Azospirillum sp. TSH100: one gene and its partner. The protein of the gene in region 1 binds, or shares a complex with, the protein of each later gene. Links are inferred from orthologs where the notes say so. Each region holds a gene or a part of one and is shown in the gene's direction. Other genes may lie near its edges.

The links. Proteins that work in one complex are often made in the same cells at the same time.
Region 2: the proteins of carB (region 1) and carA are in contact, whole or in part, in a solved structure (PDB 1KEE), measured with the Escherichia coli proteins. The link is inferred for Azospirillum sp. TSH100 from one-to-one orthologs.

The regions. Positions count from the first base shown.
Region 1 is NZ_CP039634.1:694,067-702,997, forward strand. What follows is about bases 2,659-6,456. They hold carB (carbamoyl-phosphate synthase large subunit), read left to right. Parts: upstream 2,659-3,007; coding sequence 3,008-6,256; downstream 6,257-6,456. Other genes in these bases: E6C72_RS03305 (hypothetical protein), read right to left, coding at 2,659-2,745; greA (transcription elongation factor GreA), read left to right, coding at 6,353-6,456. Outside these bases: E6C72_RS03290 (DUF4424 family protein), read right to left, coding at 3-1,055; E6C72_RS03295 (hypothetical protein), read right to left, coding at 1,082-1,516; E6C72_RS03300 (hypothetical protein), read right to left, coding at 1,530-1,904; more of E6C72_RS03305, read right to left, coding at 1,915-2,658; more of greA, read left to right, coding at 6,457-6,826; E6C72_RS03320 (dienelactone hydrolase family protein), read right to left, coding at 6,879-7,811; chrA (chromate efflux transporter), read left to right, coding at 7,982-8,931. UniProt on the Escherichia coli protein: Large subunit of the glutamine-dependent carbamoyl phosphate synthetase (CPSase).
Region 2 is NZ_CP039634.1:1,810,543-1,815,986, reverse strand. What follows is about bases 1-2,877. They hold carA (glutamine-hydrolyzing carbamoyl-phosphate synthase small subunit), read left to right. Parts: upstream 1-791; coding sequence 792-1,964; downstream 1,965-2,877. Other genes in these bases: E6C72_RS08675 (hypothetical protein), read right to left, coding at 2,436-2,877; E6C72_RS08680 (HNH endonuclease), read left to right, coding at 2,084-2,428; E6C72_RS32700 (TetR/AcrR family transcriptional regulator C-terminal domain-containing protein), read left to right, coding at 511-726; E6C72_RS08690 (GatB/YqeY domain-containing protein), read right to left, coding at 1-427. Outside these bases: more of E6C72_RS08675, read right to left, coding at 2,878-3,158; serA (phosphoglycerate dehydrogenase), read right to left, coding at 3,263-4,507; arsC (arsenate reductase (glutaredoxin)), read left to right, coding at 4,734-5,075; prmB (50S ribosomal protein L3 N(5)-glutamine methyltransferase), read left to right, coding at 5,112-5,444. UniProt on the Escherichia coli protein: Small subunit of the glutamine-dependent carbamoyl phosphate synthetase (CPSase).

The DNA.
Region 1 (8,931 bases):
AGTCAGGGAGTTTTGCCCCGGACAAACAACAGCAGGCGGATGTCGCGGTCGGGAACGAAATCGGTGATCGTCGATTCGAAGGTCGTCGGACCGGTCTTGATCAAGCCATTCCAACACAGAGATACGATGTTTTCCGGAGCGCCCTTGTCGATGGTCAGGTGGAAGCGTCCGATCGGGCCGCGCCAGTTGCGGGCCGTGGTCAGGATATATTCGATCTCCGCAGCGCCATAGGGCATGGCGGGCGGCGGATATTTCGCCTGGACCGTCGCCACGGTCCGCCGCGTCGCCGCATCCAGGCAATAGCGGTCATCTCCCGTCGCGTTCACTGTCCCGGTCACCTCTCCGACAAGCCGTCCGACCACGCCGCGGCCGTCGATCTCGTTCACATCGCCGAGAAGGGAATGACCCAGGAAGGTCCGGTAGACATGGCGGACCCGCACATCGCGCCCCGGCGGAAAGGTCTGCGTCCAGAAATAACGGGTGCGCAGCGTCCATTGCGGGTTGTTGTCATCGTCGCCATTCCGGATCAGGCCGGCATCGCGCAGCCGGGCCAGCGCCGCCGGATCCAGTGTCCGCGCGTAGCCGTCATAGGCGCCCGGCGCCCAGGGCGTCATGCCCAGCGCCCCCGCCGCCTCCACCGTCGCCGTCACATCCCGGCCTTGGAAGATGGCGCGCCGCTCCAGAGAGGGCCGCACCGGCCGGTCATCGATCCACAGGCGGAAATCGAGGAAATCATCGGCCGGCTTGGGAAAGGTCCAGGCCGACGCCGTCAATCCCGGCGACAGGTCGAGATCCGGAAGCGGAAAGGCCACCAGCGTTTCGACCGGATGGTCGCTGACATTGCGGAAGACGTAGGAGACGCGGATCTCGTCCATCCCGATCGACAGATCCTCCGACCGCATCTCGATCACGTCGGTCCTGGTCAGCTCGATTCCGCCAGTGCCTTGAAAGCCGGTGCTGTCGTTGGCCGACGCGTCCTCCCCCATCATCGGCAGAAACAGTATCGCCAGAAGAGCGCTCCACCCGATCGCCTTGCCAATTCCCTTGCCAGCCATCCCCCGCTCCCCCGAATCCGCAGGTGTCACCGATAGGAAATGGCGACCCCTTGCATGAAATTTTCGCGCTGAACGATGTTCTGCCCGTCGAAGGCCTTCGTACCATCGAAGGCGGCGATCTCGACGGTCGCCGCGTCGATCCATCTGACCTGCAAGCCATGCCGGCCCCGCACATGCAGGAATTGCTTGCTGTTTTGCGGATCGGTTCCCTCGCCTGCCGGAATCAGGCCGGCCCGGGTGTCGAAGCCGGCGGTCGCGCCACAGTCGATCGAATATACGACCACCGACAACCTGCCATCCGGCGAAGGATTCGCCCCGAACGTTTCGACCTCGCACATGTCGAAAAACAAATTCGCATAGACATAAAAGTAGAAGAACGACCCCGCCAGAACAGCCGATACAGAAACCAACAGGCAGAGAGCAATCACCCTCAATCCATTTTTACCGGAACCATTCATCATCAGGGCGCCATCATCACCCCAGCATCGCCACCACCGACAGCGCCAGCAGCGTCACCAGAACCGCCTCGCCAAGTCCAACCAGTCCGCGCAGTGCCAGCGCCACCCACCAACTCGCCCAATCGCGCCGATGGCGCACCTCCTTCAGCAGGCGTTCCTGGATGCCGGCGACGGTGCGGCGGGCAGACAGGCTGGCGATGCCGCCGACCAGTGCCACCAGCCCGGTGCCCAGCACGAAGTACAAGGCGCCCTTCCAGCCGGCGAAATGGTCGGGATCGTTCAGGTAATGCCCGGCACCGACGATGATCCACACCGCCGCCGGCCAGACGCCGACGATCTCCGGCCCTGGGCCTTCCCCCTTCGGTCCTTCTCCCCTTTGCGCGCCGTCCATTGCCCCCCCCTCAACCACCCGGCACATGGCGGTACGCCAGCACACGCGTCGCCGGACCGCCCTCGACATCGGCCAGCGGCAGCAGCAGTTCGACGAACTTCGACCCCGGCAGCATCGGGTCGTCGCGCACCAGCAGGCAACGCGGCTCGCCACTCTCCAGACAGGCGCGCAGGTCGGACAGCCAGCGCTGCGCCGCCTGCTCGGGATGGCAGTCGCTCACCCGCCGCGTCGTCGGCCGTTCGGCCAACCGGCGTTGCAGGGCGCGGCCGCAGGACTTGTAGACGAAATCGCTGCCGTCGGCGGTCGGCTCCATCAGGGCGATGCGCGGCACGCTTTCGCGGACCTGGGCAGTGTCGATCTCCGTCGCCAGCGGCATGCGGCGCTTGCGCTTCAGCCGCACCCAATGAGTGTAAAGAATGCGGACCTGAGGCGTCTGCTCCACGTCGATCACGTCCGCCCGGCAGGGCGGCGGCGGCAGGTCCAGCATCGGAGTCGCCACCGGCACCGAAGCGAAGGCCGCTGCCGCCGGCACCGGCTGGGAGACCGGTTGCAGGATTGGCCGCGAAGCCGCCGCGGTGACCGGAGTGTGCGCCTGCCCGGCCGGCGTGTGGCCGATCCGTCCGCCATGCTTCTTCAGCATCGGCAACGGCGCCCAGGCGGTGCAGGTATGATAGCCCTTGGTGATGCGGCGGTAGTCCTGGCTGCTGGCGGTGCGGCACTCCCCTTCCACCCCGTGGCGGGCGACGTACACCAGCGTGTTGTCCTCCGACAGCGCGCGCTCGCCGCCCCACGAGACGCAGGCGGCGCAGGCGCGACTGTCCTTGGCGAATGCGTGGCTCATCGGGGCATATCTCCAATGGGTATGCGAAGCGGGAGAATGGGAATTGATGCGTCCCTTTCCCCATCGGTTCAAGGGCCGCATGGGCCGGAGGTGCCGCGCCCGAGATTCAGTCATGCGAGGGTGACATCCATGCCACCCCTTCCCCCCCGGCCCCGAACCCCCTATAAGGGGGCCTTGCACGACATGCCCATCCCCGCTCTCCGTCTCCGGTCCCCCGGCGCCGGGGGGTTTTCGGCTGACCACACTTCAGAGAAGCGGACCCATGCCCAAACGCACCGACATCAAATCCATCTGCATCATCGGCGCGGGTCCGATCGTCATCGGACAGGCTTGCGAGTTCGACTATTCCGGCGTCCAGGCCTGCAAGGCGCTGCGCGAGGAAGGCTACCGGGTCATCCTCGTCAACTCCAACCCGGCCACCATCATGACCGATCCCGGTCTGGCCGACGCCACCTACATCGAGCCGATCACCCCGGCCGTCGTCGCCAAGATCCTGGAGAAGGAGCGTCCTGACGCGCTCTTGCCGACCATGGGCGGCCAGACCGCGCTGAACACGGCGATGGCGCTGTCCGACGACGGCACGCTGGAGCGGCTCGGGGTGGAGATGATCGGCGCCAAGCGCGACGTCATCGCCAAGGCCGAGGACCGCATCCTGTTCCGCGACGCCATGGACAAGCTGGGCCTCGAATCGCCGAAGTCGCGCATGGTCCGCACGCTGGACGAGGCGATGGACGCGCTGGAATTCGTCGGTCTCCCCGCCATCATCCGTCCCAGCTTCACGCTGGCCGGCACCGGCGGCGGCATCGCCTACAACCGGGCGGAGTTCGAGGACATCGTGCGCGGCGGCCTGCGCGCCAGCCCGGTCGGCGAGGTGCTGATCGAGGAATCGGTGCTGGGCTGGAAGGAATACGAGATGGAGGTCGTGCGCGACGGCGCCGACAACTGCATCATCGTCTGCGCCATCGAGAACATCGACCCGATGGGCGTCCACACCGGCGACTCGATCACGGTGGCGCCGTCGCTGACGCTGACCGACAAAGAATACCAGATCATGCGCGACGCCTCGATCGCCGTGCTGCGCGAGATCGGCGTCGACACCGGCGGCTCGAACGTCCAGTTCGCGGTCAACCCGGCCAACGGCCGCCTGATCGTCATCGAGATGAATCCCCGCGTGTCGCGCTCCTCGGCGCTGGCGTCGAAGGCCACCGGCTTCCCCATCGCCAAGATCGCCGCCAAGCTGGCCGTCGGCTACCGGCTGGACGAGCTGACCAACGACATCACCGGCACCACGCCCGCGAGCTTCGAGCCGACGATCGACTACGTCGTCACCAAGATGCCGCGCTTCACCTTCGAGAAGTTCAAGGGCTCGGAGCCGCTGCTGACCACCTCGATGAAGTCGGTGGGCGAGGCGATGTCGATCGGCCGCACCTTCCAGGAATCGGTGCAGAAGGCGCTGCGCTCGATGGAGACCGGCCTGACCGGCTTCAACGAGGTGAAGATCGGCGGGGAGGAAAATCCGGACCGCACCGCCATCCGCGGCGCGCTCGCCACGCCGACGCCTGACCGCCTGCTTGTGATCGCCCAGGCCTTCCGCCACGGCTTCACCGTGGACGAGGTCCAGGCCGTCTCCAAGTACGACCCGTGGTTCCTGGAGCAGATCAAGGCGATCACCGACCGCGAGGCGACGATCCGCGCCGACGGCCTGCCGACCGACAAGGCCGGCTGGCTGAAGCTGAAGCAGATGGGCTTCTCCGACGCCCGTCTGGCCGAGCTGGCCAAGACCACCGAAGCCGCCGTCGCAGCATCCCGCCGCATGGCTGGCATCACCCCGGTCTACAAGCGCATCGACACCTGCGCCGCCGAATTCGCGTCGGCCACCCCCTACATGTACTCGACCTACGAGACCGATGGGACCGGCGAGGCCGAGTGCGAGTCCGACCCGACCGACAAGCGCAAGGTCGTCATCCTCGGCGGCGGTCCGAACCGCATCGGCCAGGGCATCGAGTTCGACTATTGCTGCGTCCATGCCGTCTACGCCCTGCAGGAGGCCGGCATCGAGACCATCATGGTCAACTGCAACCCGGAGACCGTCTCCACCGACTACGACACCGCCGACCGCCTGTATTTCGAGCCGCTGACGGCCGAGGACGTGGTGGAGCTGGTGCGGGTCGAGCAGCGCAACGGCACCGTGCTGGGCTGCATCGTGCAGTTCGGCGGCCAGACCCCGCTGAAGCTCGCCGCCGCCCTGGAGGCCGCGGGCATTCCGATCCTGGGCACCTCGCCCGACGCCATCGACCTGGCCGAAGACCGCGAGCGCTTCCAGAAGCTGCTGCATGAGCTGAACCTGAAGCAGCCGGCCAACGGCCTCGCCCGCTCGCTGGAAGAGGCCGAGGCGGTCGCAGCCCGCATCGGCTTCCCGGTCGTCATCCGTCCGTCCTACGTGCTGGGCGGCCGGGCGATGGAGATCGTCCACGACATGGCCGGGCTCCAGCGCTACATGGGCACCGCCGTGCAGGTGTCGGGCAAGAACCCGGTGCTGATCGACAGCTATCTGCAGGACGCCATCGAGGTCGATGTCGACGTCGTCTGCGACGGCACCGACGTCTATGTCGCCGGCGTGATGGAGCATATCGAAGAGGCCGGCATCCATTCCGGCGACAGCGCCTGCGCCCTGCCGCCCTACACGCTGCCTGCCGACACCATCGCCGAGATCAACCGCCAGTCGGATGCGCTCGCCCGCGCGCTCAAGGTGGTCGGCCTGATGAACGTGCAGTTCGCGGTCAAGGCCGGAACCGTCTACATCCTGGAGGTCAACCCGCGCGCCAGCCGCACGGTGCCCTTCGTCGCCAAGGCCACCGGCACCGCCATCGCCAAGATCGCCGCCCGCGTCATGGCCGGGGAGAAGCTGTCCTCCTTCACCCTGAACGGTCCGACCCCCCCGCACACCGCGGTCAAGGAAGCGGTCTTCCCCTTCGCCCGCTTCCCCGGCGTCGACATCGTGCTCGGCCCTGAGATGAAGTCGACAGGCGAGGTCATGGGCCTCGACCACAACTTCGCGCTCGCCTTCGCCAAGGCGCAGCTTGGCGCCGGCGTCACCCTGCCGGTCAAGGGCAGCGTCTTCGTCTCGGTCAAGGACCACGACAAGCCGGCGCTGGCGGTGATCTCCAAGAAGCTGCACGAGATGGGCTTCCGCATCCTCGCCACCTCCGGCACCGCCAAGGTGCTGAGCGAGGCCGGCGTGCCGGCGGAGACCATCAACAAGGTGGTCGAAGGCCAGCCGCACATCGTCGACGCCATGATCAACGGGAACGTGCATCTGGTCATCAACACCACGGAAGGCGCCCAGGCGCTGTCCGACAGCTTCAGCCTGCGTCGCACCGCGCTGACCTACAACATTCCGTACTATACGACGGTGGCAGGAGCACGCGCGGCGGTGGAAGCGATTGCCGCACTCCGGAACGGCAGCCTTGAAGTCGCCCCGTTGCAGTCGTACCTTAGCGGATCGTATTAAGGACGGACGACGGCGCGGCGGACCTCCTCCGCGCCGTCTTCGTCCTTGATGTCGCTTTGGACAGGTCGAACGACTGCAAGCGGTGATGGACCGAACATGGAAAAAGTTCCGATGACAGCGGCGGGCTTCAACCGCCTCCAGGAGGAATTGAAGCACCTTAAGATCACCGAACGCCCGGCGGTCATCAAAGCCATCGCGGAAGCCCGCGAACATGGCGACCTTTCGGAAAACGCCGAGTACCACGCGGCGCGTGAACGTCAGAGCTTCATCGAAGGCCGCGTGCTTGAGCTTGAGGACAAGATCAGCCGCGCCGAGGTCATCGACCCGGCCAAGCTGACCGGCAGCACCGTGAAGTTCGGCGCGACCGTGACCCTGGCCGACCAGGACACGGACGAGGAGACGACCTATCAGATCGTCGGCCAGGACGAGAGCGACATCAAGAACCGCCTTCTGTCGATCCAGGCGCCGCTGGCCCGCGCCCTGATCAACAAGTCCGTCGGCGACAGCGTCGAGGTATCTACCCCCGGCGGTTCCAAGCTGTACGAGATCGTTTCGGTCGAGTTCCGTTAAGGGTTTTTTACTCCTCCCTCTCCCACCCCGGGAGAGGGAGAAAACCCGCTCTTCACCCCCCAAGCTTTTCCTTGAAGAATTCGTTCACCCGCCGGATCGCATCCGAGCGGGCGTCCTCATCCGTGCCGACATGGGCGGTGCCGCCGGGCGCGGTGGCAAGGTTCTTGCGCTTGCGCACCGGGGCGTCCGGCGAGTCGAAACCGTGATAGGCGTCGGGGTAGACCACCAGATCGACCTTGCCCTTGACCCCGTCGCGGCCGGACAGTTCGACGCAGCTCTCCGGCGGGGTCCAGTCGTCCTTGCCGCCGACCAGCAGCAGCAGCGGGCCGTCGGGCTGCCAATCCTCGTTGCTCAGCGCCGCCTTGCAGCCGGGATAGAAAGCCACGGCGGCGCGGAAGCCGCTCTCCTCGGTTCCGGCCGGTCCATCCTCGCCGGCACCATAGGCGGCCATCACCGTGCCCGCTCCCTGCGACCAGCCGATCAGGCCGATGCGCTCGTGATCCACCTCCGGCCGCTTGCGCAGGAAGGCCAGGGCCGCCCAGGCATCACGCTTGCGCTCCACCGTGGCACGGACGGTGCGATCCTTCAGCGCGGTGGTGCAGACCTCCTCCACGTCGCGCGGGCCGAAGCTGTCGACCATCAGCACCTCGTAGCCCTGACGCTGCAAATGGGTGGCCCACCAGACATGGCGCGGCGACACCCGGCCGTTGCGGGCATAGAGGCCGCCGCAGCCATGCAGCATCACCACCGCCGGATGCGGGCCGTTCCCCGCCGGGCGCAGCAGCCGGCCGCTCAGCATCGTCGGCGCGCCACCGGTCAGATCCCCGTCGACGGAGGGAAACCGCACAATCTCCTCGGCATGGACGCCGACCGCGGCCTGTGCCGGCCCTGCGGACAGGGTCAGCCCGCCAACAGTGCTCACCCCGACACCGGCACACAGCGCCGCCCCCAACACAGCCGCAAGACCGCGGGTGGAAGCCTTCATTCTGCAGCGTCCCCGACTTCCGGCGCCGGCCCCGACGGCGGCGCTCGCGGTTGCAATATTAAACCTCTGCGATGCGGAAGGCCATGGGCGCCCGGCAATTGTCCCCAATGGCGATTCCGCCCGATGGCGAAGGCTGCGCTGTTGCCGTGTTTACGCTAGGCTGCTCAACCATGAGCGACTCCCCATCTCCCCATCCGTCCACCGCCCCCTCCCCCGCTCCGCCCTTCTTCACCTTCTGTCTCTACTGGCTGCGGCTGGGGCTGACCAGCTTCGGCGGGCCGGCCGGACAGATCGCGATGATGCAGAGCGAACTGGTCGACCGCCGCCGCTGGATCGACCAGACCCGGTTCCTGCACGCGCTGAACTTCTGCATGCTGCTGCCGGGACCGGAGGCGCAGCAGCTCGCCACCTACATCGGCTGGCGGATGTATGGCGTGCGCGGCGGGCTGTTGGCTGGCGGGCTGTTCGTTCTGCCGGGTGCCTTGGTGCTGCTGGCCCTGTCCTGGATCGCCGCCGCCCATGGCGACACCGGGCTGGTCGGTGCGCTGTTCGACGGCATCAAGCCGGCGGTGGTGGCGATCATCGCCGCCGCGGTCTGGCGGCTGGGCCGCCGCACGCTGAAGGGGCCGCCCGCCGTCGCCATGGCCGGTGCCGCCTTCCTGGCACTGGCGTTGCTGCACCTGCCCTTCCCGCTGGTGATCGGCGCCGCGGCGGTGGTAGGGGGCGTGGCGGCGCGTCTGGGCCATCACTGGTTCGCCCATCCCCATCCGGTGGCCGATGACGATGACGCCGCCGACCTGACGGCGGAGCCGGCCCCCAGGACAGGCCGCCTGCTGGTCCTGCTGGCGCTGGGCGTGGTGCTGTGGGTGGTGCCGGTTGGGGCGATCCTGCTGGCCTTCGGACCCGATCCCTGGCGCGGAGTCGCGGCGCTGTTCACCAAGGCGGCCTTCGTCACCTTCGGCGGGGCCTATGCGGTACTGCCCTACATCGCCGGGCAGGCGGTGGACAGCTATGGCTGGCTCAGTTCGCGGGAGATGATAGACGGTCTGGCGCTGGCCGAGACGACTCCGGGGCCGCTGATCCTGGTCACGCAATATGTCGGCTTCTTCGCCGGCTGGAA
Region 2 (5,444 bases), 1.1 Mb from region 1 along the record:
CCTTGGCGAAGTCCATTTGGCCGGCATGGCGGGCCTTCAGCTCGGCCATCACCTTGCCCATGTCCTTGATGCTGACCGCACCCAGTTCGGTGACGATGGCGTCGATGGCGGCGCCGGCCTCCTCGTCGCTCATCTGCTTCGGCAGGAAGCGTTCGATGACCGCGATCTCCTCGCGCTCCTGCTGGGCCAGTTCGGGACGGCCGCCCTGCTCGTACAGCCCCGCCGATTCGTTGCGCTGCTTCACCAGGGTCTGCAGCATCGACAGGATCTCCGCCTCGTCAATGCCGTCGGTCACGCCGCGGGTGCGGGCGGCGATGTCGCGGTCCTTCAGGCCGGCGAGGATCATGCGAATGGTGGACACCGCGCGCTGGTCCTTCGCGCGCATCGCATCCTTGAGGCTGTCGGTGAACTGCGTGCGCAGCGTCATGTCCTGTCTTCCTTGCTTCGTCGGGCCGGGAAAGGAGGCTCCAGCCGGACAGCCGACTATTCCGAAAATGGCCGCCGATTTCCATGGCAAAAGCCCCGGCCAGCGAATGGGCGGCCCGCACCACCCGACTTTGTCGGCGGATCAGGGCCGCCTTGCAAAGCTATTGCTGGAAATCGGGCGTCCAATCGTCATATAGGATGTCCGGCCCATCCGATCAGCCCACTCGATCCCACGTCATCGCCCATTCCGGCGGAGGTGGGGTGCGAGCGGCTACGTGTGCGCGCCCGGCGGGACGCTAGGCCGTCGCCGTTCCGCCGATCACCCGATCCGTCGCCGGCCGCGGTTTTTGGGAAGGTTCACTGGAATGACTCTCGCCACTCCCCCCTCCGACAATGCGGTTCACACCGGCGTCCTGGTCCTGGCCGACGGCACCGTGTTCCGCGGCCGAGGCATCGGCGCCACGGGGGATTCGGTGGGCGAGGTGTGCTTCAACACCTCCATGACCGGCTATCAGGAGATCCTGACCGATCCCAGCTATGCCGGCCAGATCATCACCTTCACCTTCCCGCACATCGGCAACACCGGCGCCAACGCCGAAGACATCGAGACGATCACGCCCGCCGCACGCGGCCTGATCCTGCGCGCCGACATCACCGACCCGTCCAACTGGCGCGCCACCCGCCATCTGGACGACTGGCTGAAGAGCTACGGCCTCGTCGGCCTGGCCGGCATCGACACCCGCCGGCTGACCCGCCGCATCCGCGATCTGGGCGCGCCCAACGGCGTCGTCGCCCATGCGCCTGACGGCAAGTTCGACATCGAGGCGCTGGTCGCCAAGGCCAAGGGCTGGCCGGGTCTGGAGGGCATGGATCTGGCCAAGGACGTGTCCTGCCGCCAGACCTATGACTGGACCGAGGCCGGCTGGACCATCGGCGGCGGCTACGCCACCCAGGACAAGCCGCAGTACCATGTCGTCGCCATCGACTATGGCGCCAAGCGCAACATCCTGCGCTGCCTCGCCGCCGCCGGCTGCAAGGTGACGGTGGTTCCGTCCACCGCCACGGTCGAGGACGTGATGCGCCACCAGCCGGACGGCGTCTTCCTGTCCAACGGCCCCGGCGACCCCGCCGCCACCGGCGAATATGCCGTGCCGACCATCAAGGGCCTGCTCGACACCGGTGTGCCGATGTTCGGCATCTGCCTCGGCCACCAGATGCTGTCGCTGGCGCTGGGCGCCAAGACCACCAAGATGCAGCAGGGCCACCGCGGCGCCAACCATCCGGTCAAGGATCTCGCCAGCGGCCGGGTGGAGATCACCAGCCAGAACCACGGCTTCGTCGTGGTGCCGGAAACCCTGCCGGCCGACGCCGAGGTCACCCATGTCAGCCTGTTCGACGGCACCAACGAGGGCATCCGCCTGAAGGGCAAGCCTGTCTTCTCGGTGCAGTACCACCCGGAAGCCTCGCCCGGTCCGCAGGACAGCCACTATCTGTTCGACCGCTTCGTCCAGCTGATCGCCGAGAAGAAGGCGGCCTGAAACCGGACAGGGTTCGTTGGAGAATGGGGGAGTCGCGATGGCGGCTCCCCTTTTTCATTGGAGTACCGACCTGTCACAGCCATCTTGGCCGGCCGACCGATCAGACCATATGGTTTGGAATGCGCCTGCCAGATCATCGCTTCGCCACCAGTCCTGCGCCGGTGACCCGGTCCGACCGTCCCGCCTGCCCGCTCTGCGGCCGGCCCATGGTGCCCGGCGCCAGCCTGAACGAACACCATCTCGTCCCCCGCACCTATGGCGGACGGGAGACGGTGACGATGCACCGCATCTGCCATGCGAAGATCCATGCGGTGCTGACCGAACAGCAGTTGCGCGACCAGTATCACGGGATCGATGCGCTTCGCGGCCATCCCGACATCGCCGCCTTCATCGGCTGGGTCCGCCGCAAACCGCCAGAGTACGTTGACGGTCACGCCACCGACCGCCGGCGGCGCAAGCGCTGAGGGGTCTTCAGCCCTGGCGAACGGTCCGCCGCGTGGCGGGCTTCGGCAGGTAATTGCGCGCCTCGCCGTTGCACACCCGGCTGACCCGCTCATACTCCTCGACGGTGTCGACCTGGGCCTGCCGACGGTCGCGTTCGCGGCCGAAGTCCTGCATGATCCGCCGCATCGCCGATTCGAGCGGACGGCGGATCGCCGCCATCGCCTGCGACTGGCTGCGGGACCGGACCGGCGCCATCCCCGCGATCACCTGATCCAACTGGCTGCGGATCTGCGGCATCATCTCCTGAAGGAGAGCCTCGTCCACCGCGACATGGCGCATCTCGTGGGCCAGAACCTCGCCATACAGACATGAATTGGCCGGTATCTCCCTGGCGACATGGACGACGCGCTGCTGGAAGCCGAAGCTGATCGTCAGGGCGCTGGCCGACGCGCAGTAGGTGCCGTCGCCCATCGTCTTGAACAGGGCGGACACTTGCGATTGTTCACCATAACGCGCCTGGGTCAGTCCGAGCACATGGCTGTCGGCGGCGCTGACCGGTCCCGGCGTGCGTCCCGGCAGGCGGGTGAGCTGCGCAATCGTCAGCGCATCGTCGCGCTGGATCGGCGCCAGCACGGTTTCGAGATCCAGCTTAGCCGGCGGAAAACCGGAGCAACCGCTGGCCTGTGCCGCGGCCGGTGAGGCTGCCAGCAGCATGCCCAGAATGGCAAGGAACAGGAGGCGAACGGTCATTCCGGCACTGTTACCGGGAAACCCTTCGCCCACAAGAGAATTGACGGCAAGAGAGACGAAGGGGAAGAGGGGCGCCACTGACAGGCCCTCCTCCCCTCACCTTCTCAATGCTGCGACGGGAACAGGAAGCGCGCCTTCAGCGTGCCTTCGATGGCGCGCAGGTCGTTCACGACCTCCAGCTCTTCGACGTCGCCGTTGACGTCCACCACCACATAGCCCAGCTCCGGATCGGTCTGGAGATACTGGGCGGCGATGTTCAGGTCACGGCCGGAGAACACCTCGTTCACCTTGCGCAGGATGCCGGGGCGGTTCTCGTGGACGTGCAGGAAGCGGGTGCAGCCGGCCTGGACCGGCAGCGCCACCTGCGGGAAGTTGACCGCGCCGACGGTGGAGCCGTTGTCCGAATATTCGAGCAGCTTCTGCGCCACCTCGGTGCCGATGTTGGCCTGGGCCTCCATCGTCGAGCCGCCGATGTGCGGGGTCAGGATGGCGGTCTTGATGCCGCGCAGCGCACTCTGGAATTCTTCCTTGTCCGAGCCGGGCTCGACCGGGAAGACGTCGATGGCGGCACCCAGGATGTGGCCGGAGTTCATCGCGGCGGCCAGCGCCTCGATCTCCACCACCTGCCCGCGGGCGGCGTTGATCAGGTGGCTGCCCTTCTTCATGGCGGCCAGTTCGCGCTCGCCGATCATGTTCCGGGTCTGCGGGGTATCCGGCACATGCAGGGTCACCACGTCGGACACCGACAGCAGCTCCTCCAGCGAGTCGCAGGCGCGGGCATTGCCGAGAGCCAGCTTGCGCACGGTGTCGTAGAAGCGGACCTGCATGCCCATGGCTTCGGCCAGGATCGACACCTGGGTGCCGATATGGCCATAGCCGACGATGCCCAGCGTCTTGCCGCGGATCTCGTAGCTGTCCTTGGCCGACTTCATCCAGCCGCCGCCATGAACCAGCTGCGACTTCTCGAAGATGCCGCGCATCAGCATGATGATCTCGCCGATCACCAGCTCCGCCACCGACCGGGTGTTGGAATAGGGGGCGTTGAACACCGGCACGCCCTGGCGCCGCGCCGCCTTCAGGTCGACCTGGTTGGTGCCGATGCAGAAGCAGCCGACGGTGATCAGCTTGTTCGCCGCCTCCAGCACCTTGGCGGTCAGATGGGTGCGCGAGCGGATGCCCAGGATGTGGACCGAGCCGATGCGCTCCAGCAGTTCATCCTCGTCCAGCGCGCGCGGCAGCCGCTCGACGGAGGCGTAACCACCGCGGGCCAGCTCGTCGATGGCGTTGTCGTGAACACCTTCCAGCAGAAGGATGTTGATCTTGTCCTTGGAGAGCGAGAGCTTGGTCACGGCCGGCTTCCGTATCTGGGCATCGGTTCTGTTCCGCAAGGCCCGCCCACCGGGAAAACGGCGCGTCTGGGCCCTTCGGAAAAGCGAGCGCGCAAAATAATACCAAAGCCGGCCCTTGTCACCTGAGGGATGTTGCGCCGCGGCGTCCGTTTCCGCATGCCGGATTGGCGCGCAACGCGGGTTGGGTGTATCAGTCTGACCGCTCTTCAAACTTGGAAACCCTGTCATGAGCGACGTGACGATCTATCACAACCCGCGTTGCAGCAAATCGCGCGAGACGCTGGAGCTTCTGCGCTCCCGCGGTGTCGAGCCGACGGTGATCGAGTATCTGAAGACCCCGCCCAGCACGGCGGAACTGTCGGTCCTCCTCGCCAAGCTGGGCAAGGGGCCGCGCGACATCACCCGTGCCAAGGAAGCGGCGGAGGCCGGTCTGCCCAAGGATCTCGATGGCGAGGCGCTGGTCGCCGCTCTGTCCGCCAACCCGGCCGCCATCGAGCGCCCCATCGTGGTCAAGGGCGACCGCGCCCGCGTCGGCCGCCCACCGGAGTCGGTCCTCGACCTGCTCTGACCCCTCATTCCCGCCTCTGACCGGAGCCAGCCGCCCGTGACCACCAAACACACCCCAGCCGCCGCGGCCGCCGAGCTGAAGACGATCCGCGATTTCCTGCGCTACGGCGTCAGCCGCTTCAACGAGGCCGATCTGGATTACGGCCACGGCACCACCACGGCCTTCGACGAGGCGGTGTTCCTGGTGCTGGAAACGCTGCACCTGCCGGTCGACCAGCTCGACCCCTATCTGGACGCCCGCCTGACCGCGGCGGAGCGCGAGGCGGTGGCCGGCATCCTCCATGCCCGCATCGACACCCGCAAGCCGGCGCCCTACCTGCTGAACAAGGCCTATATCCAGGGCATTCCCTTCTATGTGGACGAGCGGGTG